2 regions of the Streptomyces sp. FIT100 genome follow, and region 2 is predicted to be linked to the other one. Evidence: riboswitches for the same ligand, from Rfam matches in the RefSeq annotation. Region 2 holds a riboswitch; the other holds the start of a gene.

Region 1 (15,616 bases), 1.6 Mb from region 2:
GACCACCTCGACATCCGGCACCAGCTCCGGGACCCGGGTCCGGATCCGGTCCACCAGCCCCCGCAGCCGGGCGGACTCGGCCGACGCCTCGTCCCGTACGGCCCGCAGCGACGCCGCCGCCGCCACGATCGCCGGGATGTTCTCGAAGCCGGGCGCGCGCCCCGACTCCCGTTCGTCCGCCGGGCCTTGGGACGAGAATCGGACGCCTTTGCGCACGACGAGCAGTCCGACCCCTGCCGGTCCGCCCCATTTGTGGGCGCTCGCCGCCAGCAGGGACCAGTCACCGTCGACCGGGCCCCACGCCAGCGACTGCGCCGCGTCGACGAGCAGCGGCACCCCTGTCGTTCGGCACACGGCGGCGACCTCGGCGACCGGCTGCTCCGTGCCCACCTCGTGGTTGGCGGACTGGAGGCAGGCCAGCGCCGTGTCGTCGCGCAGTGCCGCGCCGAAGGCGGCCGGGTCGACCGCGCCGGTGCGGGCCACCGGCACCTCGGTGGCCGCGAGGCCCTCCGCCGCGTGCAGCACCGCCGAGTGCTCCACCGCGGAGACGACGAGATGGCCGCCGACGCGCCGACGGCCCGCCATCGCGCCGGCGATGCCCGCGTGGACGGCGCGGGTGCCCGAAGAGGTGAAAACGAGCTCGTCCGGGCGGCACCCCACGGCCGCCGCAGCCGTCTCCCGCGCCGCGTCCAGGAGCATCCGCGCGCGCCGTCCCTCGCGGTAGAGCCGGGCGGGATCGGCCCAGCCCTCGTCGAGGGCGGCCTGGAGGGCCTGCCGGGCGACCGGATGGAGCGGAGCGGACGAAGCGGCGTCGAAGTAGGGCACGCTGCCACGCTAACGCGGCCGGTCGGAGCCGACCTCACTCCGGACGCGCCTGCGGCGAGTGAGCCGAAGGGGGGCGTCGCTGTCGAAAGGGAGAACGCGCACAGGTCCTGAGGAACGAAGGACCGAGCACGATCGACCGTCGACAGGGACTGAGCGCCCTGGAGGCGAACCGAGCGCTCAGAACAGGTGAGTCCACCCCTTCGGGTCGTCCGGCGGCGCGTTGGGCACCCTCCCCGCGCGACCCCAAATTGCGTCCAGTAGGGTTTGGTCCGCATAAACATCCAAACCCCTGCCCGCGTCAGGGCCGGCGACCGACCAGCGAGACGGCCGCAGCCGGCCGCGCGGGCGAGACTCTCGGGAAGGCGCTACGTGAGTCCCAACGGCTCCGACCTCCCCCGCAGCCAAGGCGCGGGTGGTACCCCCACGTCGCGGCGCCCGATGCGGCGGAAGCTGCCGCAGGTGCTGACTGCGGGCCTGATCCTGGCAACCGCCACCGGTTGCACATACAAGGACTTCCCCCGCCTTGGTATGCCCACCCCCGTCACGGAAGAGGCTCCGCGGATCCTCTCCCTCTGGCAGGGCTCCTGGGCGGCCGCCCTCGCCGTGGGCGTGCTGGTATGGGGTCTGATCCTGTGGAGCGTCATCTTCCACAGGCGCAGCCGCACCAAGATCGAGGTTCCCCCGCAGACGCGGTACAACATGCCCATCGAGGCGCTGTACACCGTGGTTCCGCTCATCATCGTCTCGGTGCTCTTCTACTTCACCGCGCGGGATGAGTCGAAGCTCCTCGCCCTCTCCGACAAGCCGGCCCACACCATCAACGTGGTCGGCTACCAGTGGAGCTGGGGCTTCAACTACCTCGAGGACGTGGACGGCAACCCCGCCACCGGCGACGCTCAGGCCCAGAAGGAACTGAACGCGATTCCGGACCAGTACAACAACGACTTCCCGGCGGGTGCCGAGGGCGTCTACGACGCCGGCATCCCGGGTGACAGGAACCCGCAGACGGGGAACCCCGGTCCGACCCTGTGGCTGCCGAAGGGCCAGAAGGTCCGGTTCATCCTGACCTCCCGTGATGTCATCCACTCCTTCTGGGTCGTCCCCTTCCTCTTCAAGCAGGACGTCATCCCCGGTCACACCAACGTCTTCGAGGTGACGCCTTCCCAGGAGGGCACCTTCCTCGGCAAGTGCGCCGAACTCTGCGGTGTCGACCACTCCCGGATGCTCTTCAACGTGAAGGTCGTCTCCCCGGAGCGCTACCAGCAGTACCTGAAGGAGCTCGCCGAGAAGGGGCAGACCGGCTTCATCCCGTCGGGCATTCAGCAGTCGGACCCGGCCCGGAATGCGGAGAAGAACCAACTGTGAGCATCCTCAACGAACCTCAGGGTGCCGCGACGGCTGAAGACTCGTACGAGAACGAGATCCCGGTCCGGCGCAGGCAGCCCGGCAGTGTGGTGGTGAAGTGGCTGACCACCACCGACCACAAGACCATCGGTACGCTCTACCTGGTCACGTCGTTCGTCTTCTTCTGCATCGGCGGACTCCTGGCGCTGTTCATGCGCGCCGAGCTGGCCCGGCCCGGCACGCAGATCATGTCGAACGAGCAGTTCAACCAGGCGTTCACGATGCACGGCACGATCATGCTGCTGATGTTCGCGACGCCGCTGTTCGCCGGATTCGCGAACTGGATCATGCCGCTGCAGATCGGCGCGCCCGACGTGGCGTTCCCGCGGCTGAACATGTTCGCGTACTGGCTGTACCTCTTCGGCTCGATCATCGCGGTGGCCGGCTTCCTCACCCCGCAAGGTGCGGCCGACTTCGGCTGGTTCGCCTACTCCCCGCTGTCGGACGCGGTCCGTTCGCCGGGTGTCGGCGCCGACATGTGGATCATGGGTCTGGCCTTCTCCGGCTTCGGCACGATCCTCGGTTCGGTCAACTTCATCACCACGATCATCTGCATGCGCGCGCCCGGCATGACGATGTTCCGCATGCCGATCTTCACCTGGAACGTGCTGCTCACCGGTGTGCTGGTCCTGCTGGCCTTCCCGGTGCTGGCCGCGGCGCTGTTCGCCCTGGAGGCGGACCGCAAGTTCGGCGCCCACATCTTCGACTCCGCCAACGGCGGCGCCTTGTTGTGGCAACACCTCTTCTGGTTCTTCGGCCATCCAGAGGTGTACATCATCGCCCTGCCGTTCTTCGGCATCGTCTCGGAGATCATTCCGGTCTTCAGCCGCAAGCCGATGTTCGGTTACATCGGCCTGATCGCGGCGACCATCGCGATCGCCGGTCTGTCCGTGACCGTGTGGGCCCACCACATGTACGTCACCGGCGGGGTGCTACTGCCGTTCTTCTCCTTCATGACCTTCCTGATCGCGGTACCGACCGGTGTGAAGTTCTTCAACTGGATCGGCACCATGTGGAAGGGGTCGTTGTCCTTCGAGAACCCGATGCTCTGGACGATCGGCTTCCTGATCACCTTCACCTTCGGTGGTCTGACCGGCGTCATCCTGGCCTCGCCCCCGATGGACTTCCACGTCTCCGACTCGTACTTCGTTGTCGCGCACTTCCACTACGTCGTCTTCGGCACCGTGGTCTTCGCGATGTTCGCCGGATTCCACTTCTGGTGGCCGAAGTTCACCGGCAAGATGCTGGACGAGCGGCTCGGCAAGATCACCTTCTGGACGCTGTTCATCGGCTTCCACGGCACCTTCCTCGTCCAGCACTGGCTGGGGGCCGAGGGCATGCCGCGGCGGTACGCGGACTATCTCGCGGCCGACGGCTTCACCGCCCTGAACACCATCTCCACGATCAGCTCGTTCCTGCTGGGCCTGTCGATCCTGCCGTTCCTCTACAACGTGTGGAAGACCGCCAAGTACGGCAAGAAGGTCGAGGTCGACGACCCGTGGGGTTACGGCCGTTCACTCGAATGGGCGACTTCGTGCCCGCCGCCGCGCCATAACTTCCTCACCCTGCCGAGGATCCGCTCCGAATCCCCGGCGTTCGATCTGCACCACCCGGAGATCGCGGCCCTCGACCAGCTCGAGCACGCCGGTCACGGTGCCATCACCGGTGACAAGGAGGCCGGCAAGTGAAGATCCAGGGCAAGATGTTCCTCTGGCTGAGCGTCTTCATCCTGGCCATGGCCGTGCTCTACGGCGTGTGGTCGAAGGAGCCGGCCGGTACGACGGCGCTCTTCCTGGCGTTCGGACTCGCGGTCATGATCGGCTACTACCTGGCCTTCACGGCCAGGCGTGTCGACGCCATGGCGCAGGACGACAAGGAGGCCGACGTCGCGGACGAGGCCGGTGAGGTCGGCTTCTTCTCCCCGCACAGCTGGCAGCCGCTGTCGCTGGCCATCGGCGGCGCCCTGGCCTTCCTCGCGATCGCGATCGGCTGGTGGCTGCTGTACTTCTCGGCCCCGCTGATCCTGGTCGGCGTCTGGGGCTGGGTCTTCGAGTACTACCGCGGCGAGAACCAGAACCAGTAACGAGCACACCGCTCAGCACGGCGCAGGGGCCCGGACGCTGACCCGAAAGGGTGAGCTCCGGGCCCCTCGTTTGCAGTCACCCGGCGCGACGCCGGAGGGCGTTGTCCATAGCGTGTACTCATGAACGACATACCGCGCAAGCGCGCCATAGCCAGCTGCACCGTACTGGTCATGTCCCTCGCGGCGGCGACGGCCGCTTGTGACGGCCCGGCGAGCCACCCGCTGTCGGCGAGGCCGTACGACGCGGCGAAGCAGGTCTCCCTCAACGCGCCTTCCGGGAGCGCGAAGGCCGCCCTCGACAAACCCCTGGAAGTCATCGCCAAGGGCAAGGAAGGCCGCATCACGGATGTCACGGCCGTGGACACGTCCGGCCGGTATCTGGCGGGCGAACTCACCGCCGACGGCAGCAGATGGCGCTCCACGGGCCCTCTTGCCGCCGGTACGCGCTACACCGTCAAGGTCGCCACGGAGGACGGCAAGGGCGCCCCCGGGATCCGTACCCAGACTTTCGAGACGGCGGCGGCACAGCACCACATAGGCGTCGAACTGGGCCCCAAGGCCGGCACCTACGGCGTGGGCCAGCCGCTCACCGCCGAGCTCAGCGCCCCGGTGACGGACGCCGCGGCCAGGGCCGCCATAGAGCGCTCGCTGACCGTGCGGTCCAGCCCGCGGGTGGACGGCTCCTGGCACTGGGTGGACGACAAGAAGCTGCACTACCGCCCGATGGAGTACTGGCCCGCGGGCGCCACCGTGGAGGTGGTCAGCACCCTGGAGGGCGTCAGGATCGGCGACAGGCTGTACGGGGGCGCCGTGAAGCCCCTCAAGCTGTCCATAGGCGACCGAATAGAGGCCATAACGGATGCCGCCACGCACCAGATGACGGTGCTGCGCAACGGAGACGTGATCAACACCATTCCGGTGACCACCGGCAAGCCGGGCTTCTCCACCCGCAACGGCGTCAAGGTCGTGCTCGGCAAGGAGTACTTCGTCCGCATGCGCGGTACCAGCATCGGCATACCCGAGGGCAGCTCCGAATCGTACGACCTGCCCGTCTACTACGCGACACGCGTCACCTGGAGCGGTGAGTACGTCCACGCGGCGCCCTGGTCCGCGGGCTCCCAGGGCTGGGCCAACGTCAGCCACGGCTGCACCGGGATGTCGACCGGCAACGCCGAATGGTTCTTCAACACCGTGCGCGAGGGCGACATAGTCAAGGTCGTCAACAGCCTGGGCAGCACGATGGATCCGTTCGGCAACGGATTCGGCGACTGGAACCTGTCCTGGGACAAGTGGCTGACCGGCAGCTCGCTGCCGGCCGTCGGAGGCGACGGCGCCCCCGAGACGGTACGGCTCCTGCCCAGGGTGTGAGCGGCGCGGAGGCCGGCGCCCCCGTCGGCCTCAGTGGTTGGCGCCCAGGCGGGTGCGGATCAGGGCGGCCAGAGCCTCCGCGAACTCCACCGGCTCGACCGGGAGCGTCACCGCCGCGTCCGCCCGGCTCCAGGTGGCCAGCCAGGCGTCCTGCGGGCGTCCCATGAGCACCAGCACCGGCGGGCAGCGGAAGATCTCGTCCTTGATCTGCCGGCAGACGCCCATGCCGCCGGCCGGGACCGCCTCGCCGTCCAGTACGCAGACGTCGATGCCGCCCTTGTCCAGCTCCGAGAGGACCGCGGGCAGCGTCGCGCACTCGATGAACTCGACCGGGGGAACGTCGGCGGCCGGGCGGCGGCCCGTGGCGAGCCGCACCTGTTCGCGGGTGTTGGCGTTGTCGCTGTACACCAGCACCGTGGCGGTCGACTGCATTGTTCCTCCGGTTCGTCAAGGAGAACTGCGGGGTGCACCGATGCGCCGGATGCTACCCCTCCCGACGCGATGTCAGCACCGGTTCGGCACGGCAAAGGCAACGCTTTCGATGGGCCGTTCGGGCTGGACACGGGGTACGGACACACCGAACGGCACCCCCGGGAGTGAGGGCTGGATAAGCGACCGACATAATGTCGGTCGTGGCGACAGCAACGACAGTAGAAACCGGGCACGCGCACCCGTCGGTCAATCGGCCGAACCTCACCAGCGTCGGAACCATCATCTGGCTGAGTTCCGAGCTGATGTTCTTCGCGGCCCTCTTCGCGATGTACTTCACCCTGCGATCGGTGATGGGTGCCGAGTACTGGGCAGAGCAGGCTTCGGCCCTGAACTTCCCGTTCTCGGCCACCAACACCACGATCCTGGTGCTCTCCTCCCTCACCTGCCAGCTCGGCGTCTTCGCCGCCGAGCGCGGTGATGTGAAGAAGCTGCGTACCTGGTTCGTGATCACGTTCGTGATGGGTGCGATCTTCATCGGCGGCCAGGTGTTCGAGTACACCGAGCTGGTCAAGCACGAGGGCCTCTCGCTCTCGTCCGACCCCTACGGCTCGGTCTTCTACCTGACCACCGGCTTCCACGGTCTGCACGTGACGGGCGGTCTCATCGCCTTCCTGCTCGTTCTCGGCAGGACGTACGCGGCCCGGAGGTTCACCCACGAGCAGGCAACCGCCGCCATCGTCGTGTCCTACTACTGGCACTTCGTCGATGTCGTCTGGATCGGCCTCTTCGCCACGATCTACATGATCAAGTAGCCGGGCCCGTACCCGCACCATTCCAGAAGCATCGACGCAGAAGATCCTGACACCGGGGTAATCCGTGAAAAAGCTCTCCGCACGACGACGCCATCCGCTGGCGGCGGTCGTCGTCCTACTCCTCGCGCTGGCGGCCACCGGGGGGCTGTATGCCGCGTTCGCACCCGCGGACAAGGCACAGGCCGATGAAACCGCCCAGTCCCTCGCCATCGAGGAGGGCAAGAAGCTCTACACCGTCGGCTGCGCCAGCTGCCACGGAACCGGCGGTCAGGGCACCTCCGACGGTCCGTCCCTGATCGGCGTCGGCTCGGCCGCCGTGGACTTCCAGGTCGGCACCGGCCGTATGCCCGCACAGCAGCCGGGCGCCCAGGTGCCGAAGAAGAAGAACATCTACTCGCAGGCCGAGATCGACCAGCTCGCGGCGTACATCGCCTCGCTCGGGCCGGGCCCGGTCACGCCGACCGAGAAGCAGTACAGCCTGGAAGGCGCCGACATCGCCAACGGTGGCGAGCTCTTCCGCAACAACTGCGCCCAGTGCCACAACTTCACCGGCGAGGGCGGCGCCCTCACGCACGGCAAGTACGCGCCGAACCTCGAAGGCGTGAGCGACAAGCACATCTACGAGGCCATGCAGACCGGCCCGCAGAACATGCCCTCCTTCGGCGACGGCACCATGCCGGAGCAGGAGAAGAGGGACATCATCGCGTACATCAAGACCGTCAACGGCGAGGACACGGAGAACCCCGGCGGACTGAGCCTGGGCAGCCTCGGTCCCGTCACCGAAGGTCTCTTCGCCTGGATCTTCGGTCTGGGCGCCCTGATCGCAGTCGCCATCTGGGTCGCGGCCCACACCGCTAAGGCCAAGAAGTCATGAGTAGCCAAGACATTCCAGAAGAGTCCCTGCCGGCAGAGCAGGAGCACGAGCGCGGAGCGGTAGCCGTCAAGGAGGATCCGTTCGCGGACCCCGGGCTGCCGCCGCACAAGCCGCGTATCCAGGACATCGACGAGCGGGCCGCCAAGCGCTCCGAGCGCGCCGTCGCCTTCATGTTCACGCTGTCGATGCTGGCCACGATCGGCTTCATCGCCTCGTACGTGATCTTCCCGGTCGACAAGATCGTCTACATCTGGCCGTTCGGCCATGTGAGCGCGCTGAACTTCGCGCTCGGTATGACGCTCGGCGTCGCGCTGTTCTGCATCGGCGCGGGCGCGGTCCACTGGGCCCGCACCCTGATGTCCGACGTGGAGATCGCCGACGAGCGCCACCCGATCGCGGCCGAGCCCGAGGTCCGCGCCAAGGTCATGGCCGACTTCGCGGCCGGTGCCGAGGAGTCCGGCTTCGGCCGCCGCAAGCTGCTCCGCAACACCATGTTCGGCGCGCTCGCCATGGTCCCGCTCTCCGGTGTGATGCTGCTGCGCGACCTCGGGCCGCTGCCCGAGGAGAAGCTGCGCCACACGCTGTGGGCCAAGGGCAAGCAGCTCATCAACATGAACACGAACGAGCCGCTCCGTCCCGAGGACATCGCCGTCGGTTCGCTGACCTTCGCCATGCCCGAGGGCCTGAACGAGCACGACCACAGCTTCCAGACGGAGATCGCGAAGGCCGCCCTGATGATCGTCCGGATCCAGCCGGACGAGATCAAGGACAAGCGCGAGCTCTCCTGGTCGCACGACGGCATCGTGGCGTACTCGAAGATCTGCACCCACGTCGGATGCCCGATCTCCCTGTACGAGCAGCAGACGCACCACGTCCTCTGCCCGTGCCACCAGTCCACCTTCGACCTCTCCGACGGCGCCCGCGTCATCTTCGGCCCGGCCGGACACGCCCTGCCGCAGCTGCGGATCGGCGTGAATGACGAGGGCTTCCTCGAGGCGCTCGGCGACTTCGCGGAGCCTGTCGGCCCTGCCTTCTGGGAGCGCGGATGAGCACCAACGACGACAACAGGCGCAAGGCGCCCGCCGGCGAGCGGATCGCCGACTGGGCTGACGGCCGGCTCGGGGTCTACTCCCTGGCCAAGGCCAACATGCGCAAGATCTTCCCGGACCACTGGTCCTTCATGCTGGGTGAGGTCGCGCTCTACAGCTTCATCATCATCATCCTCACGGGTGTGTACCTGACGCTGTTCTTCCACCCGTCGATGAACGAGGTGGAGTACCACGGCACGTACGTCCCGATGCAGGGCGTCCTGATGTCGGAGGCGTACGCCTCCACGCTGGACATCAGCTTCGACGTCCGCGGTGGTCTGCTGATCCGGCAGATCCACCACTGGGCGGCCCTGATCTTCCTCGCGGCGATGTTCGTGCACATGATGCGCGTCTTCTTCACCGGCGCCTTCCGCAAGCCGCGCGAGGTCAACTGGCTGTTCGGCTTCCTGCTGTTCGTCCTCGGCATGTTCACCGGTTTCACCGGCTACTCGCTCCCGGACGACCTGCTCTCCGGCACCGGTGTCCGCTTTACGCAGGGCGCGATCCTGTCCACGCCGATCGTCGGCACGTACATCTCGATGTTCCTGTTCGGCGGCGAGTTCCCCGGCGGCGACTTCGTCGCCCGGTTCTACTCGATCCACATCCTGCTGCTGCCGGGCATCATGCTCGGTCTGCTGGTGGCGCACCTGATCCTGGTCTTCTTCCACAAGCACACGCAGTTCGCGGGCCCCGGCCGGACCAACAAGAACGTCGTCGGCATGCCGCTGCTGCCGATCTACATGGCCAAGGCCGGCGGCTTCTTCTTCCTGGTCTTCGGTGTCATCGCGGTCATCGCCGCCATCGCGCAGATCAACCCGATCTGGGCGATGGGCCCCTACCGGCCGGACCATGTGTCCACCGGCGCCCAGCCCGACTGGTACATGGGCTTCGCCGAGGGTCTGATCCGCTTCATGCCGGGCTGGGAGATCAACCTCTGGGGCCACACCCTGGTCCTGGGCGTGTTCATCCCGCTGGTGCTCTTCGGTGTCGTGCTCGCGCTGCTGGCGGCGTACCCGTTCATCGAAGCCTGGATCACCGGCGACAAGCGGGAGCACCACATCGCGGACCGGCCGCGCAACGCGCCGACCCGTACCGCGTTCGGTGTCGCGTGGGTGACCTTCTACATGATCATGCTGATCGGTGGTGGAAACGACCTCTGGGCGACCCACTTCCATCTGTCGATCAACTCGATCACCTGGTTCGTCCGGATCTTCGCCATCGCGGGCCCCGTCATCGCGTTCATCGCCACCAAGCGGATCTGCCTGGGTCTGCAGCGGCGCGACCATGACAAGGTGCTGCACGGGCGCGAGTCCGGCATCATCAAGCGGCTGCCGCACGGTGAGTTCGTCGAGATCCACGAGCCGCTCAGCCAGGGCGACCGGTTCAAGCTCACGGCGCACGAGCAGTACCAGCCGGTCGAGATCGGCCCGACGGTCGACGAGCACGGTGTCGAACGCAAGGTCAAGCTCGGAGAGAAGCTCCGGTCCAAGCTCAGCAAGGGCTACTTCGGCGAGGGGAACCAGATCCCGAAGCCGACGGCGGAGGAGTACCAGGAGATCACGAGCGGCCACGGCCACCACTGATCCCGGTCGCGATGAGCTGAATCGCCACGGCTGGAGCCCCGTCCATTCGCCGGACGGGGCTCTTCGCCGTCCCCGGGGGTCGATAGGGTGGAGGCATCCCATACGTACGGAACCAGGAGCGACCATGAGCGCTGTGACCCCCGCAGGAGGCACTACCGCGGCGGGCCGTTCCTGGCCCGCGGTACTGGACTCCCTGCTGTACGGACGCGACCAGAGCGCGGACGCCACCGCCTGGGCGATGGACCGGATCCTGCGGGGCGAGGCCACCGACGCGCAGATCGCGGGATTCGCCGTCGCCCTGCGCGCCAAGGGGGAGACCGTCGAGGAGATCGCCGGGCTCGTACGGACGATGTACGAGCACGCCAGGACGATCGAGGTGCCGGGGAAGACCGTCGACATCGTGGGGACGGGCGGCGACGGCGCCAAGACCGTCAACATCTCGACCATGTCGGCGATCGTCGTCGCCGGCACCGGTGCGAAGGTCGTCAAGCACGGCAACCGTGCGGCGTCCAGCGCGAGCGGCGCCTCCGACGTCCTGGAGAAGCTCGGCGTCAATCTGGAGCTGACGCCGCAGCGGGTCGCGGAGGTCGCGGAGGAAGCGGGGATCACCTTCTGCTTCGCCGTGAAGTTCCACCCCGCCCTTCGGCACGTGGCGGCGGCGCGCAAGGAACTCGGCATCCGTACGACGTTCAATTTCCTGGGCCCGCTCACCAATCCCGCCCGGGTCAAGGCGCAGGCCACTGGTGTCGCCGACGCCAGGATGGCGCCCATCATGGCCGGGGTGCTGGCCGAGCGCGGCTCCAGCGCGCTGGTCTTCCGCGGGGACGACGGACTCGACGAGCTGACCACGACCGCCACCTCCCGGGTGTGGGTGGTGCGCGACGGCGCGGTGCGCGAGGAGTCCTTCGACCCGCGGGACGTCGGTATCGAGCTGGTCCCGGTGGAGGCGCTGCGCGGCGCGGACGCCTCGTACAACGCGGATGTGGCCCGCAGGCTCCTCGCCGGTGAGGCCGGACCGGTGCGGGACGCGGTGCTGCTGAACTCGGCGGCCGCGCTCGCCGCGCTGGGGGACGGCGAGGGCGACCTGGTCGACCGGCTCAGGTCCGGAATGGCGCAGGCGGCGGAGTCCATCGACTCGGGCGCGGCGAAGCGCGCTCTGGACCGCTGGGTGGCGGCGAGCAATCGCTAGGCCGTGTCTGACAAATCCCGCCTGGTGCGCGGCGTCCGGCACGCTCCCCCAGAGCTCGCGCCTGGGAGGTGCCCCCACCCCCGTAGCCCTTCGGGCACGGGAGGTGCCCCCACGCTGTGTTGTCGGAGTCATCCGAGTACGTCCAGTACGAGGTTGATGCTCCGCCTTGCGATTGCACGCACCGGACGTCGCGCACCCCGCCCTGCGGGCGGACGGCGCCATGTGTCAGACACGACCTAGTGCTGTGACGCGGGGCGCAGTCCGGATGACGGACTGCGCCTTGCGCGTTCCGGAACGTATGGCAGGATGCTTTCCAAGGTCATGAGTGACAGCGATTACGGCCCCGGCCCGCTGTCCGGCAACCCTCCGTCCGTGGCGGGGTGCCCCGGGTGAAGACCAGGCCGCAGGCAGCGAGGTCTGCGGCAAGCGCGGACCCCTCGAATCCCTGGGGTCCTGGTCCTCAAGGGAGCTCTCTCGTGAGCAAGCGAATGCGCTAGGGGCTGTCGGCCCCCCTTCCCCACCCCGTACGCGATGCGGCCGTTGCGCGCCCCCCCCGTGCGGGTTGTTCACAGCCTCCCCGAGAGCTGCGCCTGGGAGGCACCCCCAGCCTTCATTCGCCAGGAGATACCGCCATGTCCGTGCGCCCGCACACCGTCGCCGCCACCGTCGTCACCGCCACGATTCCCGTCGCCGCCACCGCAGTTGAGACCGCGGTCGGGACCGCCGAGTCCACCGACCCCTGCTGCGCCGCCCCGCTCCCGGTGCTCGGCCGGGACGTCACCGTGCCCCTCGTCACCGGCGGCGAAGTCACCTACGCCGCCCTCGACTACGCCGCCAGCGCCCCCGCCCTCCAGCGCGTGTGGGACGACGTCGCCGCGTACGCCCCCTACTACGGCAGCGTCCACCGCGGCGCCGGGTACCTCTCGCAGCTGTCCACGGACCTGTTCGAGAGCAGCCGGGCGACCGTCCACGAGTTCCTCGACTGCCGCGTCGACGACCAGGTCGTCTTCACCCGCTCGACGACGGACTCGCTCAACCTCCTCGCCCAGGTCGTCCCCGCCGACTGCGAGGTCTTCGTCTTCGAGACCGAGCACCACGCCTCGCTGCTGCCCTGGAGGGGCGCGCGGGTGACCTACCTGAACGCCCCGCGCACGCCCGGCGAGGCGGTGCGCACCCTGGAGTCGGCGCTCGCCGGGCGAGACCCGTACGGGCCGGCGCTGGTCTGCGTGACCGGCGCCTCCAACGTCACCGGCGAGCTCTGGCCGGTACGTGAGCTCGCCGCCGCGGCGCATGCCCACGGCGCCCGCATCGTCCTCGACGCGGCACAGCTCGCCCCGCACCACCCGGTCTCCGTACGGGAGTTGGACGTCGACTGGGTCGCGTTCTCCGGGCACAAGCTGTACGCACCGTTCGGCTCCGGTGTGCTCGCCGGGCGGGCCGACTGGCTGCGGGAGGCCGAGCCGTACCTCGCCGGGGGCGGCGCCTCGCGCAAGGTCGCGCGGCGCACGGACGGCGGCGTGGACGTGGAATGGCACACCACCGCCGCCCGCCACGAAGCCGGCTCGCCGAACGTCATCGGCGTCTACTCCATCGCCTCCGCCTGCAAGGCGCTGAAGGAGGCCGGGTTCGAGGCGCTGGTCGCGCGCGAGCAGTACCTCGTCGCCCGGGTCCGCGAGGGCCTCGCCGAGGTGCCCGAGGTGCGTCTGCTGTCGCTCTTCGGGGAGGACGCGCCGCGCGTCGGTGTCCTCTCGTTCGTCGTGGACGGCTGGAACAGCTCCCACTTCGCCGCCGCGCTCTCGGCCGAGTACGGCATCGGCGTCCGCGACGGACTCTTCTGCGCGCACCCGCTGGTCCGCACGCTGCTCGGCAGCGACCCGGCCGACCAGGGCGAATGCGGCGCCCCGGAGGCCGAGTCGGGCGAGCGTTCGCTGAACGCGATCCGGGTCAGTTTCGGGGCCGGTACGCCGGACGAGCACGTCGAGCGGTTCGTGCGGGCCGTGAAGGAGCTCGTGCGGGACGGCGCGAAGTGGACCTATCGCACGGAGGACGGCAGGTGCGTGCCGGCGGTCTGAGGCAGCCGGGTCCCGAGCGGGATCGTACGTAGCCGGTCGTCGCGATGCCGAGGGCATTCGCGACGACCGCGACGACCGCGACGACCGCGACGACCGCGACGACCGCGACGACCGCGACGACCGCGACGACCGCGACGACCGCGACGACCGCGACGACCGCGACGACCGCGACGACCGCGACGACCGTGGCGAGGGTGGTGGCGAGTCGGTGTGCGAGCGCCCGCGCCCGGGACAGTGCCTAGGCGTCCAGGCCGATCGCGAACGCCGCCTCCAGGTCGTGCTGCGAGTACGTACGGAACGCCACGTGCGTGTCGGTCGCCTCCACGCCCGGGATCTTGCTGATGCTGCCGGGGATGACGTCCGCGAGGTCGTCGTGCCTGGCGACGCGGACCATCGCGATGAGGTCGTACGTCCCGGTGACCGAGAAGACCTCGCTGACGCTGTCCAGCGCGGCGATCGACTCGGCGATCTCCGGGATGCGGTCCACGCTGGTCTTGATGAGCACGATCGCGGTGATCACGGCTGGCTGTCTCCCTGGGTGGCCCTGGCTTGGGCTTTCACTCTAGTCCCCGTCCGGAAGCGGGCCCACGCGAAGAGGAAGCCGAGCCCGAAGCCCACCAGATGCGCCAGATAGGCCACCCCCGGCCCCGACGAGGTGCTCTGCGCCTCCGCCAGCCACTGCAGCCCGAACCAGAAGACCAGCACGATCCACGCGGGGAAGCGCAGCGGCAGGAAGAACAGGAAGGGGTAGAGGCTCGTCACCCGCGCCTGCGGGAAGAGCCGCAGGAACGCCCCGAGCACCCCGGAGATCGCCCCCGACGCGCCCACCAGCGTCTGCGCGGACTCCGCGTTGGCCGCCGCGTAGGCGAGGAGCGCGAGATAGCCGCAGCCGATGTAGAAGAGGGCGAACTGCAGGTGCCCCATCCGTTCCTCGGCCATCGCGCCGAAGACATAGAGGAACAGCATGTTGCCGAGCAGATGCAGCCAGCTGCCGTGCACGAAGAGTGCTGTCAACGGGGTGAGGAGCGCGCGTGGTCCGGCGTGCATCAGTTCGTCGGGGATGACGCCCCAGCGTTCGAAGTAGGAAACCGTTCCGGTGAGCAGGGTGTCCCCGGTGCCGTACGAGGGGTTGAACCCGGAAACCGGACCGATGACGAAGAGCAGACAGCACAGCCCGATCGCCGCATAGGTCACCACGGGTCCGGTCCGCCGATCGATCACCAACAGAGCATGGCGTACCGGGACCGATCGGGACGGACCGCCTCGCCGTGTCCCGGCGTGCCCCCGAGGTCGTAGGGTTGCGGGCAGTACACCCGACCGGTCGAGAGTCGAGGACGGCATGATGACGACGGTGCCCGCGCCCACCGCCACCACCAGGTGGCGCTGCACGCTCTGCGGGAATCTCACCCGCTTCGATGTGACCCGTTCGTCCAAGGTCGTCGAGTACGTCCATCTGGACCTGGCCGGAGAACCCACGGTGGAGGAGCGCGAGGTGGTCAGTGAGACCATCGAGTCGGTCCGGTGCCGCTGGTGCAACGCGGTGGATCAGATCGAGTTGGTGGACAGGCCGGACGCCGGTTCCTGACGGGAGTCGCGCGGACCGGGACCAGGACAGTAGGGGTGACGGACTGTGGAGCAGCCTGACAGCGGCGCGGGGCCGGCCGGTGCGGCCGGCGGCGCCGCCGAGGCGCTCGACCACCCGCTGCCCGAAGACGTACGGCGCCGGGTCGTCGCCCTCGTGTCGGACGCGTTCGGCGGGCTGACCATCGGCGACCTGCCCGCCCAGCTGCGCCAGTACGCCCGGTTCACCCCGTCTCGCCGGGCCAGGTTCGCCGGCAACGCCATGGCGGCCGCGCTGGAGACCGATCCGGTCTTCCGCCAGCGCA
Region 2 (15,616 bases):
TTCCGCCCATCAGGGTCGACGGACGGGCGGTCCGGGTCGGCGCGAGCTTCGGCATCGGCTGGGCGGTCTGCGGCATGTCCGTGGAGGAAGTGCTTCAATCCGCTGACCAGCGGATGTACATCGAGAAACGATCCAGGGCCAAGGTCCACCGGCGCGCTGGATAACGTGCGCGTGGGAACCGGACGGCCGTCAAGCGCCGTCCTTGGAGTTGCTCAAACGGGGTAGGCTCGGCCGGTCGGCGACGGCTGGCGAGCATGGATAGGAGTGACCCAGGGATGACGGCCGGGAACAACGGCGCGAGCACGCCCGAGGACGAGGATCCGTTCGGCTACCTGTACGCGGACGGGCAGCAGGCGGGCGCCACACCTCCCCGCCAGGGCGGCTACGGCTACCCCGGTCCGGCGGCGGCGCAGCCCGGCGTGCCCAGGACGTCGTACAACCAGGTGAGAACGGTCGGCGAGCGCCAGTACGGGCAGGTCCCGCAGCAGGCGCCGTACGCCCACCAGCCGGCCCCGCAGTACGCGGCCCCCGAGACATACCCCGGCGGCGCCCCGACCCGGCAGGTCCCGGTCCCGCCGCCCGGCGGCGGCCACGGCGGCGGCGGTCACGGCAGCGGCCGGGGCCGCGGCCCCAACACCAAGGGCCTGCTCATCGCGGCTGTCGCGGTCGTCGCGGTCGTCGTGATCGGCATCGCCGCGGCGCTCGCCACGAGCGGCGGCGACGACAACGAAAACCCCCAGGCCCAGGGCACCGCCCCCGCGGACCAGGTGAAGCCGAGCGACGAGCCCTCCAAGAACACCGAGGAGAGCCCCGCCGCCGAGCTCCCGAAGCAGGACGCCGCGACGCTCCAGCTGGGCGCGCCGGCGGCGCTGGCGAAGGACGTCAAGGGCGCGGAGGGCGCGGACGGGGCCTATGTGACCGGCTTCAACCAGGTCGGCGCCTCGGTCACCTGGCAGGCCACCATCGAGCAGGCAGGCGACTACCGGCTCTATGTGCGGTACGCGATCCCCGCGAAGGACGCCAACGCGACGCTGACGGTCAACGGCAAGGCGAACACCAACCCGATCGGCCTGAAGAACTTCATCGGTTCGTCGGACGCGAACCTGGAGAAGAACTGGCAGACCACGTGGGCGCCGGTCACCCTCCAGAAGGGCAAGAACGAGCTCAAGCTGTCCTGCGAGGCAGGCAATCAGTGCGACGCGGTCCTCGACTGGCTCGAGGTCCGGCACGGCTGACCACTCCCGTAGCACGTCGAACGCGTCAGGGGCCGGATCCGCAGATCCGGCCCCTGACGCGTTTCCCGCGCTCGGATCAGGCCGCTATTCCTTGGCCTCGGCCGCGGCCGCCTCGGAGGCGATACGGCCCAGGATCGCCGCCGGGTCGCCTTCCGGCTGCACCGCGGAGCCGATGTTCTTCTTGACGCTCGCGCTCACCCTCGCCCAGGAGGTCTCACCGAAGGGGTACAGCTCCGAGTGCGGGAGCGCCTCCAGGAACGGCTGGAGGTCCTCGTGAGCGTCGTCGGCCTCCATCTTCTGGCTCGCCGTGACCGTGACCGGCAGGATGTCGTAGCGCTCGGAGAACTCCAGGACGTTCGTGTCGCTGTACGCGAAGTCCAGGAACCGGCCGATCTCCTTGCGGTGGCCGTGCTGCTTGAAGCCCATCATCCAGTCGGCGACGCCCATCGACGCCGGCGCCTTGCCCTCGACGCCCGGCATCGGCACCGTGCCGACGTCGATGCCCGCCTTCTCGGCGGTCTGCATCAGGGTCGGGTGGCCGTTGAGCATGCCGACCTCGCCGCGTGTGAACGCCGCGAACGCCTGGGCGCGGTCGAGCTGCGCAGGGGCGACCGGGCCGGTCAGCTTCGGGGTGACGAGGTTGTCCCGCAGCCAGTTGAAGGTGTCGATGTTCTCGGCCGAGTCGATCTCGTAGACACCGGAGCTGCGGTTCTGGTAGCCACCGCCCCCGCTGAGCAGCCAGATCATGGTCTCGGCCTGCGACTCCTCGGAGCCGAGCGGCAGCGCGAAGGGGTACTCGACCCCGCTCGCCTTCAGCTTCTCCGCCGCCGTGCGGATCCCGGCCCAGGTGGTGGGCGCCTCCAGCCCGGCGGCGGCGAAGAGGTCCTTGTTGAAGAAGAGCAGCCGCGTGCTGGCCGCGAACGGCACGCCGTACTGGACGCGGTCGACCCGGCCGGCGTCGCTCAGGAGCGGCAGGAAGTTCGCCTGGGTGGGGACGGAGACCAGTTCCTCGGTGCGGTAGAGCTTGTCCTGCTTGACGTAGTCGGCGTAGGCGCCGATCTGCGCGATGTCGGGGGCGCTGCCGGCCTCCACCATCTCGGCGACCTTGCGGTCGACGTCCTTCCACGAGTACACGTCGACATCGACCTTGATGCCCGCGTTCTTGGACTCGAAGGCCCGCGCCAGCTTGTCCCAGTAGTCCTGGGAGGAGTCGGCCGCGCCGGTCCCGTAGTCGGCGGCGACGAGCTTGAGCGTCACGTCCCCGCCCTCGTCGGAGCTCCCGCATCCCGCGAGTCCGGCCACCATCGCCGCCGTGGCAACCATCGCCGTCATGCCGAAGTAGCGCCGCTGCACTGCTCGTTCCCCCACTGGTCAACTTCCTGCTGCGAGCCTTGAGGTCTACACCACATGACCGTGTTTCGACAAAACGCGGGAACCTCGGGGCAGTGGACTAGACCTCTCGGTGGTCGGCGAGCGAGACTGTAGGCGTGAGACACGTCATCGCCCTCGATGTGGGCGGCACCGGGATGAAGGCCGCCCTCGTCGGGGCGGACGGGGCACTGCTCCACGAGGCGCGGCGCGCGACTGGCCGGGAGCGAGGCCCCGACGCCGTCGTGGAGACGATCCTCGGCTTCGCCGCCGAGCTGCGCGCCTACGGCGAGGAGCGGTACGGCGAGAGCGCCCTCGCCGCAGGGGTCGCCGTCCCCGGCATCGTCGACGCGGAGCACGGCATCGCCGTCTACGCGGCGAACCTCGGCTGGCGCGACGTCCCGCTGCGCGGCCTCCTCGGCGAGCGGCTCGGCGGCATCCCCGTCGCGCTCGGCCACGACGTCCGCACCGGCGGCCTCGCCGAGGGGCGGATCGGGGCGGGCCGCGGCGCCGACCGGTTCCTGTTCGTACCGCTCGGCACCGGGATCGCCGGCGCCATCGGCATCGGCGGCGCCATCGAGGCAGGGGCGCACGGATACGCGGGCGAGATCGGCCACATCGTCGTCCGGCCCGGCGGGCCCGAGTGCGGCTGCGGGCAGCACGGCTGCCTGGAGACCCTCGCGTCGGCCGGTGCCGTGTCGCGGAACTGGGCGGCGGCGAGCGGCGACCCCGGCGCGGACGCGGCCGACTGCGCCAAGGCCGTCGAGTCCGGTGACACCGGCGCCGTACGCGTATGGCAGGACGCGGTCGACGCGCTCGCAGACGGGCTGGTCACCGCGCTCACCCTGCTGGATCCCCGCACCCTGATCATCGGTGGCGGGCTGGCCGAGGCAGGAGAAACCTTGTTCACACCGCTGCGGGCCGCGGTGGAGGCGCGGGTGACCTTCCAGAAACTGCCCGCCATCGTCCCGGCGGCCCTCGGGGACACCGCGGGCTGCCTGGGCGCGGGGCTCCTCGCCTGGGACCTGCTGACCGATCAACTCAACTCGGAGGTAACCGCCTGATGGCCGACCGGATGGTTCTCACAGGCGCCCGGGTGGTGCTGCCCACCGGGGTCGTCGAGAACGGGCGGGTGATCGTCGACGGGACCCGGATCGCCGGGCACGCCCCCGTCGACGCACCCGGCACCGACTTCTCCGGCCACTGGCTGGTCCCCGGTTTCGTGGACATGCACAACCACGGCGGCGGTGGCGCGTCCTTCACCTCCGGCAGCGCGCAGGACGTGCTCACCGGCGTACGGACGCACCTGGAGCACGGCACCACGACGCTCGTCGCCTCCACCGTCACCGGCGACATGGACTTCCTGACCCACCGGGCCGGGTTCCTGTCCGAGCTGGTCGAGCAGGGCGACCTGGCCGGCATCCACTTCGAGGGGCCGTTCATCTCCCCCTGCCGCAAGGGCGCGCACAGCGAGAAGCTGCTGCGCGACCCCGACCCCGCGGAGGTGCGCAAGCTGCTCGACGCGGCGCGCGGCACGGCGAAGATGGTCACCCTCGCGACCGAGCTGCCGGGCGGCATCGAGTCCGTACGCCTGCTCGCCGAGCACGGCGTGATCGCGGCGATCGGGCACACCGACGCGACGTACGAGCAGACGGTGGAGGCGATCGAGGCGGGCGCCACCGTCGCGACCCACCTCTTCAACGCGATGCCGGCGCTCGGGCACCGGGCGCCCGGTCCGATCGCCGCGCTGCTGGAGGACGAGCGGATCACCGTCGAACTGATCAACGACGGCACGCATCTGCACCCGGCGGCGCTGGAGCTGGCGTTCCACCGCGCGGGCGCGCGGCGGGTCGCGTTCATCACGGACGCGATGGACGCGGCGGGCTTCGGCGACGGGATCTACCACCTCGGACCGCTGGAGGTCGAGGTCAAGGACGGGGTCGCGCGGCTGGTGGAGGGCGGCTCGATCGCCGGGTCCACGCTCACGCTGGACACCGCCTTCCGGCGGGCGGCGACCGTCGACCGGCTGCCGGTCGAGGACATCGTGCGGGCGATCTCGGCCAATCCGGCGCGGCTGCTCGGCGTCTACGACAGGGTCGGCTCGCTGGAGCCGGGCAAGGACGCCGACATGGTGGTGCTGGACGCGGACTTCACGCTCAAGGGCGTGATGCGCAAGGGCGCGTGGGTGGTCGAACCGGTCCTGTCGTAGGACGCTCACGCGGGCGTGCGGGGGCGGTTGGCCGGACCGGGCGGAGGGGGTCTGGGCCAACCGCCTTCTTTTTGGCATGATCAGCACCCGTCGGACAGCGATGGCAAGCGCATGCTCAGGGGGGTGTCGGGGGTGATCCTGACGGTCACGCTGAACACCGCCCTCGACCTCACGTACGCCGTCCCCGCGCTCGTCCCGCACAGCTCCCACCGCGTCACCGAGGTGATTGAACGCCCCGGCGGCAAGGGCCTCAACGTCGCCCGTGTGCTCGCGGCGCTCGGCCACGAGGCGGTCGTCACCGGCTTCGCCGGCGGCCCGACGGGCGCGGTGCTGCGGGAGCTGCTGGCCGGGGTGCCGGTGCGCGACGCGCTCGTGCCGGTCGCGGGGAACACCCGCCGCACGCTGGCCGTCGTCGACGCGGCCACCGGCGACACCACCCAGCTCAATGAGCCCGGCCCGACGGTCACGGCCGACGAGTGGGCCGCCTTCCTCGGCATGTACGAGACGCTCCTGCGCGGCGCCGACGCCGTGGCCCTGTGCGGCAGCCTGCCGCCGGGCGTCCACGTCGGCGCGTACGCGGAACTGGTCCGCCGGGCCCGGGCGGCCGGTGTCCCCGCCCTGCTGGACACCAGCGGCGAGCCCCTGCGCCGCGGCCTCGCGGCCCGCCCCGAGCTGGTCAAGCCGAACGCCGACGAGCTCGCCCAGCTCACCGGCGCGCGCGACCCCCTGCGCGCGGCCCGCGACGCCCGCCGCCGCGGTGCCCGCGCGGTGGTCGCGTCCCTCGGCCCGGACGGCATCCTCGCCGCCACCGCCGACGGCACCTGGCAGGCCACCCCGCCCTCGAAGGTCCTCGGCAACCCGACGGGCGCCGGCGACTCCGCCGTCGCCGGCCTGCTCTCGGGCCTGGTGGAGTCCCTCCCCTGGCCGGACCGCCTGACCCGCGCGGTGGCCCTGGCGACGGCGACGGTCCTGTCCCCGACGGCGGGCGACTTCGACCGGGCGACGTACGAGGAGCTGGTGCCGAGGATCGCCGTGACGGAGAACGCCCCGGCGGCGTGACGCCCGGCGGAACGCCTCGGTATCCGCCCGGACCGTACGAGCCGCGCACACTATGTTGCTCATATGACCGATGTCGAGGAGCTTTCCGAGCGCGACCGCGCCGTCCTGCGCCTGGAGCGCACCGACTGGCCCGGCCCCGGTGCGAAGGAGCGCGTCGTACGGGAGCAGCTGGGGATGTCGCCCACCCGCTACTACCAGCTGCTCAACGCCCTCCTCGACGACCCCCGGGCCCTCGCCCACGACCCCGTCACCGTCAACCGTCTGCGACGAGTACGGGACGCCCGGCGCGAGCGCCGATAGGGTCGGGGCATGGGGAGCCAACTGCCGGAGCCGATCACGCCCGCCGGACGTGACGGCCTCGCCGCGATTCTCGAACGGCCGCGGGACACCGTGGTCGCCCTGGACTTCGATGGCACGCTCGCCGAGATCGTGCCCGACCCCGAGCAGGCCCGCGCCCATCCCGGCGCCGTCCCCGCGATCGCCGCGCTCGCGCCGCGCGTGGCGTCCGTGGCCGTGCTGACCGGCCGCCCGGTCGGCGTCGCCGTGCGGTACGGCGGCTTCGCCGGGGTCCCGGGACTGGAGCACCTCGTCGTGCTCGGGCACTACGGCGCCGAGCGCTGGGACGCCGTCAGCGGCACGGTCGACGCGCCCGCCCCGCATCCCGGCGTCGCCGCCGTCCGGGCCGAGCTGCCCGGGTTCCTCGACTCGCTCGGCGCCTGGGAAGGCATCTGGATCGAGGAGAAGGGCCGCGCGGTCGCCGTCCACACCCGCCGCGCCGCCGACCCGCAGGCCGCCTTCGATGCCCTGCGCGAGCCCGTTGCCGAGCTGGCCGCCCGGCACGGGCTGATCGTCGAGCCGGGCCGGCTCGTCCTGGAGCTGCGCCCGCCCGGTGTCGACAAGGGCGTCGCGCTCTTCGAGTACGTGCGCGAGCACCAGGCCGGAGCCGTCCTGTACGCGGGCGACGACCTCGGCGATCTCGCCGCCTACGCCGCCGTCGAGAAGCTCCGCTCCGACGGGGTGCCCGGGCTGCTGCTGTGCAGCGGCAGCGCCGAGATCCCGGAGCTCGCCGAGCGCGCCGACGTGCTGCTCCCGGGACCGGCCGAGGTCGTCGCGTACCTCGCCGCCCTCGCCGAGCGCCTGCCCCGCCCGTAGGTCAGTCGCCCTCGCCCAGCTCCTCCAGCGCGTGCAGCTGGTCCAGGAACCACTGCTGCGGCGGCAGCGCCGTCGCCGCCGCGGCCAGCCGCTTGGTGCGCTCCGCGCGCTCGCCGTCCGGCAGGGACAGGGCCTGGTGGAGCGCCGTGGCGGTGCCGCTGACGTCGTACGGGTTGACGACGACCGCCTCCTCGTGGAGCTCCTCGTACGCGCCCGCCTCCCGCGACAGCACCAGCGTGCAGCCGGCGTCCGAGACGACGGGGATCTCCTTGGCGACCAGGTTCATCCCGTCCCGGATCGGGTTGACCAGTGCCACGTCCGCCAGCCGGTACGCGGCCAGCGACCGTGCGAAGTCGTCCTTGACGTGCAGGACGACGGGTGTCCAGCCGGCCGTCCCGTACCGCTCGTTGATCTCGGCGGCGATCCGTGAGACCTCCGCGGTGTAGTCGCGGTAGACGGCCAGATCCTGCCGGGACGGATAGGCGAAGGCCACGTGCACGACCCGCTCGCGCCACTCGGGGTGCTCGTCGAGCAGCGTCCGGTACGCCAGGAGGCCGCGGACGATGTTCTTGGACAGCTCCGTCCTGTCGACCCGCACGATGACCCGGCGGCCCGCGCCGATCTCGTCGCGCAGGGCGGCCATCCGCTGCTCCACGTCCGGCTCGTGCGCGCGCCGGCGCAGGAACTCCGCGTCCGCGCCCAGCCCGTGCACCCCGATCCAGGTGCGGCCGTGGGCGGGCCCGGGGCCGCGGACGGTGACGCTGGGCGCCTGGTCCTTCGGCCAGGACGGCACGACGTCGTAGGGCCCCAGCACGGACGGGCAGGTCCGCATGAAGGTCTTCGCCCACCGCTCGGTGAGGAAGCCCAGCCGGTCCGCCCCCAGCATCCCGAGGAGCAGCTCCTCGGCGACGTCGTCCGGCAGCATCCGGAAGTACTCGGGTGGCGCCCACGGCGTGTGCGAGAAGTGCCCGATCCGCAGGTCGGGGCGGTGCTCGCGGAGCATGCCGGGCGCGAGCGCCAGATGGTAGTCCTGGATCAGCACGGCCGCGCCGGGCGCCGCCTCCGCCGCCAGCGTCTCCGCGAAGGCGCGGTTGTACGTGCGGTAGGCGCCCCACTGCCGCCGGAACTCGGCGTCGAAGACCGGCTCGAGCGGCGTCTGGTACAGCATGTGGTGGACGAACCACAGCACCGAGTTCGCGATGCCGTTGTACGCGTCGGCGTGCACGGCCGCGTCGATCGCGAGCATCCGCACGCCCGGCTCGGCGACTCCGCGCCGCACCGCCTCCCGGTCGCCGTCGCCGAGCGCCGAGCACACCCACAGGGCGCCCGCGTCGGGACCGATCGCCGAGAGGCCGGAGACGAGTCCGCCGCCGCCGCGGCGCGCGTCGAGCGTGCCGTCCTCGCGGAGGGCGTAGGTGACGGGACCGCGGTTGGAGGCGACGAGCACCTGCGCCGCGCGCTCGGGACGCCCGTGGTGCCCGGGATCGGTGTTCTCGGAGTCAGCGTGCTCGGAGACCATGTCGCGAAACCTAGCCCTTCCGGGAACCGCTCAAACGTACGGCCGGACTTCGCCGGTGGAGTCCGGCCGTACGCTCACTCGTTCAGTGGTGGCCGCGACGGCGGCCGCGGGTCGCGGCGAGTGCGATCGCGCCGGCCGCGGTGAGGGCCACGGCGACGCCGCCGAGCAGCCACAACTGCTCGGCGCTGGCGCCGGTGGCCGCGAGCTGTCCGGTGCTGCCGTACGTGGGGCCGACGGCGGGCGCCGACCTGTCGGCGGGCATGCCCCCCGGCCCCGGCGCGGGCAGGGCCGGCCGCCCCTGCACGGCACCGATGCCCGGGCCCGCCCCGGTGTCCCACTCCGTCGCCGCGGCGCCCTCGCCGGACGCCGCGTCCGCACGTCTGCCGACCTCCGGGGTCACCGCGCACGGCCCGTCCTCGCTGCCCTCCTCGCAGTTGGACCGCGCCGTGTCCGCCACCACGGTGTTGCGGAGCCTGCCGTCCCCGGTGCCCTCCTCGTCGATGGTGACCGAGTACGTCACGGTCACCGACTCCCCGGCCGCCAGCGCGCCGCTGTAGGTGAGCCGGGGCTCCTTGTAGGCGACCCTCCCGGCCGAGGCCCTGGCGTTGTCGTCGTACACGGCGTCGTCGAGGTTCTCGGCGAGGTCGTCGGTGAACCGCACCTCGGGGAGGTCGCTCGCGCCCGTGTTCTTCGCCGTGATGGTGTACGTCACCATGTCGCCGGGCTTGACCCACGTCTGCGAGGCCGTCTTGGAGATCTCCAGGTCGGCCACCGGGGCGGACACGGCGAGCGCCGAGGCGAGGTACGTGCCGCCGGTCGTCCCGTTCCTGCCCCTGCCCGGTTCGACGGTGTACGGGACGCTCCCCAGCGCGCTCTTCGGGAGGTCGAACTCCTCGTCGTCGACGCTCAGGTTCTCCCGGTCGCCGCGGAAGGCCGTCACGGACGTACGGACCTTCCCGCCGGCGCGCTGGAAGCCGCCGACCGGCACGGCCGTCGTGGACGTGGCGGACGGGGGGCGCCGCAGGACGTGCCCGCCGTGGACGGAGACGTGGCGCCGCTCGGGGGCGTACGTCGCGTCCGGGCCGTCGTAGGCGTAGACGACCGTCAGTGACCAGCCCGCGACGCAGCCGCGCCCCGCCGCCGTCCATACCCCGCCGACCGCGACCGGCATCGGGGAACCGGTGCCGGTGACCCCGTCGAAGGCGTCGGTGACATCGGCCTCGCCGGTGTAGTAGTGGGGCCCGGTGGCCGATTCCTGGTCCCTGACCAGGTTCTCGGCGTCGACTGCGGTCGGTGCGGCACCGTTGACGCCGATCGCGGGGACGGCGGCCAGCGGGGCGCCGGGGGAGCGGGTCACGTCGTCCGCCCCGGTGGCGGCGCAGCGCTGGAGGACCGAGCTCTCCGGGTCCCGGTCGCGGTACGTGCCGTCGTTGCCGCCCCAGAACAGGCGGGCGTACGCGACCTGCGCGCCCGGCGGGAGCACGACCTGGCCGGCGCCGCCCCGGCCCGCCGCGCCGCCCGCGCACGGAGCGGCCGTGTCGCCGGGGGTGTCCGGGCAGCCGGGGACCGTACCGCCGGTGGTCATGAAGTCGCCGTACAGCGATTCGCCGTACCGCTCTTCGAACGCGGATGCGGTCTCGGCGGCCGCCCGGTCGGGGGTGGGCAGCCCGATCGCGAGGGCCGACGCGGCGGAGGCGGCGATGAGGAGGGTCAGGGCCCCGACGGAACGGGACGTCCTGGAAGACCCGGATGACCTGAAGGAAGACCCGGAGGACCCGAAGGGCCCGGAGGACCCGGAGGACCCGGAGGACCCGAAGGTTCCGGAAGACCCGGAGGACCTGGGAAACCTGGAATCAAGGCGCCGAGCGCCCATTCGTCTGACATAGCCCATAAGTCCGAAATTTAGACAATCTCATCGGGCTGAAGCGGTTACGCCGCGCCCGTGTTACGCCGCCCGGTGGTGCCCCCGTGCCCGTTCCGCAGGTGGCGCGCCGCGTACTCCGCGATCTCCGCCATCGGCGGCCGCTCCTCCGTGTCCACCGCATGCGTCCGCGGCACGAAACCGCCCTCGCCCCGCTCGAACTGCGTCAGTGCGGGCCGCACCAAGTGGCCTCGGGAGAGCCGGAGTTGGGCCGTCCGGTAGATCGCCGCGGCCATCCGCCCCAGCGCCTGCCCGTCCTGGTGGCGGTGCAGCCGTACGCCCACGTCCACCTGCGCCAGCGCGTCCAGGCCGACCGTGTGCAGCGCGTCGACCAGCAGGCCCAGCTCCACTCCGTACCCGACGGGGAACGGCAGCCGCTCAAGCAGCGAGCGCCGCGCCGCGTACTCCCCGCCCAGCGGCTGGACGAACCCCGCCAGCTGCGGCCAGTGCAGATTGAGCAGCGGCCGTGCGACCAGCTCGGTCACCCTGCCGCCCTGCTCGGCCCCGCCGGGACGGCCGCTCTGGCCCGGCGCACCGGTCAGCGGCCGGTCGTACATCGCCTTCACGAACTGCACGTCCGGATCGGTCAGCAGCGGGCCGACGATCCCGGAGACGAAGTCGGCGGAGAACTCCTTCAGGTCCGCGTCCACGAAGCAGACGATGTCCCCGCCGGTCACCAGCAGCGAGCGCCACAGCACCTCGCCCTTGCCCGGCACGGCCGGTATCCGCGGCAGGATCGTGTCCCGGTGCACCACCCGGGCGCCCGCCCGGGCCGCGACCTCGGACGTACGGTCCGTCGAGCCCGAGTCGACGACCACCAGCTCGTCCACGAGCGGCACGGCCTCCGTCATCAGCTCGCGCCGGATCACGGAGACGATCTCGCCGACCGTCGCCTCCTCGTTCAGCGCCGGCAGCACCACACTGACGGACGTACCGCGCCCGGCGGCGCGCTTCGCGGCGACGAGCTGGTCGAGCGGGCGGTCTGCCACGGACCAGGACCGCCGGACCAGCCAGCGCTCCACCTCTTCCAGCACGTGATCTCCATCTCGCGGATCGGACGACCATCTCAAGCGTCCGGGGCTTCGGTTACAGTCTTGAACAACGCGGACGACCATCGCATGCCGGGGGCATGTCGGGGCCGTCACGCCGACAATCACATACCGCTCATCCAGAGGGGCAGAGGGATACGGCCCGTTGAAGCCCCGGCAACCCTCCAGTCGGCCACGCGGCGGAAGCCGCATATCGACGCTGTCCGTCGTCAGCGGCGCGCGAGGCTCCCGGCTAGGGAAGGTGCCAAATCCGTCTCATGGCGAGATGCGCCATGAGGAAGATGAGGAGAAAGGGCCTCGCCTCCATGGCTGTAGAAACCGTTGCATCCACCACCGGCACCGTCGATCTCGGGCCTGCCTCCGGACTTTCCTGCCGTGAATGCGGCGAGGTCTTCGCGCTCGGGCCGATCTTCGCCTGCGAGCTGTGTTTCGGGCCGCTCGAAGTCAAGTACGACCTGCCGAGCGGCGACCCGGAAGCCCTGCGCAAGCAGATCGAGAACGGCCCCGCCAGCATCTGGCGCTACGCGCCGCTGCTGCCCGTCCCCGCCGACGTGGCCGCCAAGCCGAATCTGAACCCGGGCTGGACCAAGCTCGTCCAGGCCGACAACCTCGCCCGCGAGCTGGGCGTCGAGCCCGGCAGGCTCTTCGTCAAGGACGACTCCGGAAACCCGACCCACTCCTTCAAGGACCGCGTCGTCGCCCAGGCCCTGGAGGCCGCCCGCGCCTTCGGCTTCACCACCCTGTCCTGCTCGTCCACGGGCAACCTGGCGGGCGCCGTCGGCGCCGCCGCGGCCCGCGCCGGCTTCCGCTCCTGCGTCTTCATCCCGCACGACCTGGAGCAGGGCAAGATCGTCATGGCCGCCGTCTACGGCGGCGAGCTCGTCGGCATCGAGGGCACCTACGACGACGTCAACCGCTTCTGCTCCGAGCTCATCGGCGATCCGGCGGGCGAGGGCTGGGGCTTCGTCAACGTCAACCTGCGCCCGTACTACGGCGAGGGCTCCAAGACGCTCGCGTACGAGATCTGCGAGCAGCTCGGCTGGCAACTGCCCGACCAGATCGTCATCCCCATCGCCTCCGGCTCCCAGCTCACCAAGATCGACAAGGGGCTCCAGGAGCTGATCGCGCTCGGCCTCGTCGAGGACAAGCCGTACAAGATCTTCGGCGCCCAGGCGGAGGGCTGCTCCCCGGTGTCCGCCGCCTTCAAGGCCGGCCACGACGTCGTGCGCCCGCAGAAGCCCGACACGATCGCCAAGTCGCTCGCCATCGGCAACCCGGCCGACGGCCCCTACGTCCTGGACATCTGCCGCCGCACGGGCGGCGCCGTCGAGGACGTGACCGACGAGCAGATCGTGGACGCGATCAAGCTGCTGGCCCGCACCGAGGGCGTCTTCACGGAGACGGCGGGCGGGACGACCCTCGGCGTCGCGAAGAAGCTGATCGAGGCCGGCGCCATCGACCCCTCCCTCACGACGGTCGTCGTCAACACCGGCGACGGCCTGAAGACCCTTGACGCGGTGGCCCCCACCACGGGCATGACCGCCGTCATCAGCCCCAACCTGGACTCTTTCCGAGAGGCTGGCCTCGCATGAGCGTCAACGTCCGCATCCCCACCATCCTGCGCACCTACACGGGCGGCAGGGCCGAGGTCCCGGCGGAGGGCGCGACCCTCGCAGAGGTCATCGCCGACCTGGAGAAGAACCACACGGGCATCGCCGCCCGCGTCCTGGACGACCAGGGCAAGCTGCGCCGCTTCGTGAACGTGTACGTCAACGACGACGACGTCCGTTTCGAGCAGGGCCTGGAGACGGTGACGCCGGACGGCGCGGGCGTCTCGATCATCCCGGCCGTCGCCGGAGGCTGACCGCGGGCGCGGTGCCGCAGCCGACCCTCACTGCGCGTGAACAGAATTGCCCCCTCCGCAAGCTAAGCGGAGGGGGCAATTCTGCATGGTTGAGCGCGGTAGAGTTGGGGAAGCCCCCTCCGCTGCCTGTGCCAGACGCATATGAGAATGCGTTCGCACGCGTCAAGAAGCAGCCAAAGTGTTCGAGCTTGATGCGCAGTAAGTGCGCTTTGTCCGGCCCGACTTGCCCGGTAAAGCTCGGAATTCTTCCTAATTTGCCTTTCAGTGCTGCCCAGATTTCTCGTCCGACTGACCTGTTGCAGAGGGCAGTTGGACAGATACATTCAGCCGCGGTCGACGCGTTCCGGCGCACGCCTCCGCCTGTTCCGGAGGTGAGGTCTGACCCGGGTCCGCGAAGTGCGGTCCTGTGCAAGGGCCAGTAATAGGGGAGTTAGGCATGGCTCAGGGCACCGTCAAGTGGTTCAACGCGGAGAAGGGTTACGGCTTCATCGCGGTCGACGGTGGTGCGGATGTTTTCGTCCACTACAGCGCGATCCAGATGGACGGTTACCGCACCCTGGAGGAGGGCCAGCGGGTCGAGTTCGAGATCTCGCAGGGCCAGAAGGGGCCGCAGGCGGACATGGTCCGTTTGGCCGGCTGAAGCGCCGACCGACTGCAGCAACGCGACGGAGGGCCCGTACCCGGGAGGGTGCGGGCCCTCCGTCACGTCCGGGCCGCCGCGCGCGCATCCCGGGCCGCGGCGTGACGTGTCCCGGGCATCTGCGGGCATCTGCGTGACGTGTCCTGGGCGTCTACGTGACGCGTCCTGGGCATCTGTGTGACGCATCCCGGGCTGCCGCGTGGCGCGTGTCCGCGATCCGTCTCAGCCGCTTGCACTCTCGGGGGGCGAGTGCTAATCATTGGCGTTAGCACTCTCCGAGTGAGAGTGACAACAAAGGACCGGGTCGGTGAGGCCCGCAGGCCGGGTGGGGCAAGGAACCACAAGGCATGCAGGCCGTCCGTCGCGGGCGCCAGCGCGGTCCGGAGAAATCCACCCCAGTCCGGGAGGACCACTTCACATGGCCAAGATCATCGCGTTCGACGAGGAGGCACGGCGCGGTCTCGAGCGCGGGATGAACCAGCTCGCCGACGCCGTCAAGGTCACCCTTGGCCCCAAGGGCCGGAACGTCGTCCTCGAGAAGAAGTGGGGCGCCCCCACGATCACCAACGATGGTGTCTCCATCGCCAAGGAGATCGAGCTCGAGGACCCGTACGAGAAGATCGGCGCCGAGCTGGTCAAGGAAGTCGCCAAGAAGACGGACGACGTCGCCGGCGACGGTACGACCACCGCGACCGTCCTCGCCCAGGCGCTCGTCCGCGAGGGCCTGCGCAACGTGGCGGCCGGCGCCAACCCCATGGCCCTGAAGCGCGGCATCGAGAAGGCCGTCGAGGCCGTCTCCGGCGCCCTGCTCGACCAGGCCAAGGAGGTCGAGACCAAGGAGCAGATCGCCTCCACCGCCTCCATCTCCGCCGCCGACACCCAGATCGGCGAGCTCATCGCCGAGGCGATGGACAAGGTCGGCAAGGAAGGCGTCATCACCGTCGAGGAGTCCCAGACCTTCGGTCTGGAGCTGGAGCTCACCGAGGGTATGCGCTTCGACAAGGGCTACATCTCGGCGTACTTCGCCACCGACATGGAGCGTATGGAGGCCTCGCTGGAGGACCCGTACATCCTGATCGTCAACTCCAAGGTCTCCTCGGTGAAGGACCTGCTCCCGCTCCTCGAGAAGGTCATGCAGTCGGGCAAGCCGCTGCTGATCATCGCCGAGGACGTCGAGGGCGAGGCCCTGTCGACCCTGGTCGTCAACAAGATCCGTGGCACCTTCAAGTCCGTCGCCGTCAAGGCCCCGGGCTTCGGCGACCGCCGCAAGGCCATGCTCGGCGACATCGCCATCCTCACCGGTGGCACGGTCATCTCCGAGGAGGTCGGCCTCAAGCTCGAGAACGCGGGCCTGGACCTGCTGGGCCGCGCCCGCAAGGTCGTCATCACCAAGGACGAGACCACGATCGTCGACGGTGCCGGTGACAGCGACCAGGTTGCCGGTCGCGTCAACCAGATCCGCGCCGAGATCGAGAACTCCGACTCGGACTACGACCGCGAGAAGCTCCAGGAGCGCCTCGCGAAGCTGGCCGGCGGCGTGGCCGTCATCAAGGCCGGCGCCGCGACCGAGGTCGAGCTCAAGGAGCGCAAGCACCGCATC

What was found. A riboswitch is a leader RNA that binds a small molecule or an ion and turns the genes downstream of it on or off. The one in region 2 is predicted to bind S-adenosylmethionine.
Region 1: linked by a shared signal. The riboswitch ahead of KK483_RS08515 (aminotransferase class V-fold PLP-dependent enzyme) and the one ahead of thrC (threonine synthase) in region 2 are both predicted to bind S-adenosylmethionine.

The regions. Positions count from the first base shown of each region.
Region 1 covers NZ_CP075715.1:1,957,454-1,973,069, reverse strand. The annotation lists gene KK483_RS08570 (cysteine desulfurase/sulfurtransferase TusA family protein) at 1-825, opposite strand, end outside; gene coxB (cytochrome c oxidase subunit II) at 1,195-2,190, shown strand; gene ctaD (cytochrome c oxidase subunit I) at 2,187-3,917, shown strand; gene KK483_RS08555 (cytochrome c oxidase subunit 4) at 3,914-4,312, shown strand; gene KK483_RS08550 (Ig-like domain-containing protein) at 4,433-5,680, shown strand; gene KK483_RS08545 (hypothetical protein) at 5,711-6,112, opposite strand; gene KK483_RS08540 (heme-copper oxidase subunit III) at 6,304-6,924, shown strand; gene KK483_RS08535 (c-type cytochrome) at 6,989-7,798, shown strand; gene KK483_RS08530 (ubiquinol-cytochrome c reductase iron-sulfur subunit) at 7,795-8,847, shown strand; gene KK483_RS08525 (cytochrome bc complex cytochrome b subunit) at 8,844-10,469, shown strand; gene trpD (anthranilate phosphoribosyltransferase) at 10,594-11,658, shown strand; SAM riboswitch class IV at 11,976-12,093, shown strand; gene KK483_RS08515 (aminotransferase class V-fold PLP-dependent enzyme) at 12,291-13,730, shown strand; gene KK483_RS08510 (hypothetical protein) at 13,775-13,972, shown strand; gene KK483_RS08505 (Lrp/AsnC family transcriptional regulator) at 13,969-14,250, opposite strand; gene KK483_RS08500 (rhomboid family intramembrane serine protease) at 14,247-14,951, opposite strand; gene KK483_RS08495 (hypothetical protein) at 15,073-15,315, shown strand; gene KK483_RS08490 (NYN domain-containing protein) at 15,361-15,616, shown strand, end outside.
Region 2 covers NZ_CP075715.1:3,528,346-3,543,961, reverse strand. The annotation lists gene cdgB (diguanylate cyclase CdgB) at 1-164, shown strand, start outside; gene KK483_RS15630 (CBM35 domain-containing protein) at 276-1,235, shown strand; gene KK483_RS15625 (ABC transporter substrate-binding protein) at 1,320-2,567, opposite strand; gene KK483_RS15620 (ROK family protein) at 2,723-3,667, shown strand; gene nagA (N-acetylglucosamine-6-phosphate deacetylase) at 3,667-4,812, shown strand; gene KK483_RS15610 (1-phosphofructokinase family hexose kinase) at 4,945-5,871, shown strand; gene KK483_RS15605 (DUF3263 domain-containing protein) at 5,935-6,171, shown strand; gene otsB (trehalose-phosphatase) at 6,181-7,023, shown strand; gene KK483_RS15595 (trehalose-6-phosphate synthase) at 7,025-8,542, opposite strand; gene KK483_RS15590 (DUF11 domain-containing protein) at 8,625-10,127, opposite strand; gene KK483_RS15585 (hypothetical protein) at 10,120-10,428, shown strand; gene KK483_RS15580 (glucosyl-3-phosphoglycerate synthase) at 10,472-11,497, opposite strand; SAM riboswitch class I at 11,625-11,800, shown strand; gene thrC (threonine synthase) at 11,794-13,104, shown strand; gene KK483_RS15570 (MoaD/ThiS family protein) at 13,101-13,376, shown strand; gene KK483_RS15565 (cold-shock protein) at 13,813-14,016, shown strand; gene groL (chaperonin GroEL) at 14,435-15,616, shown strand, end outside.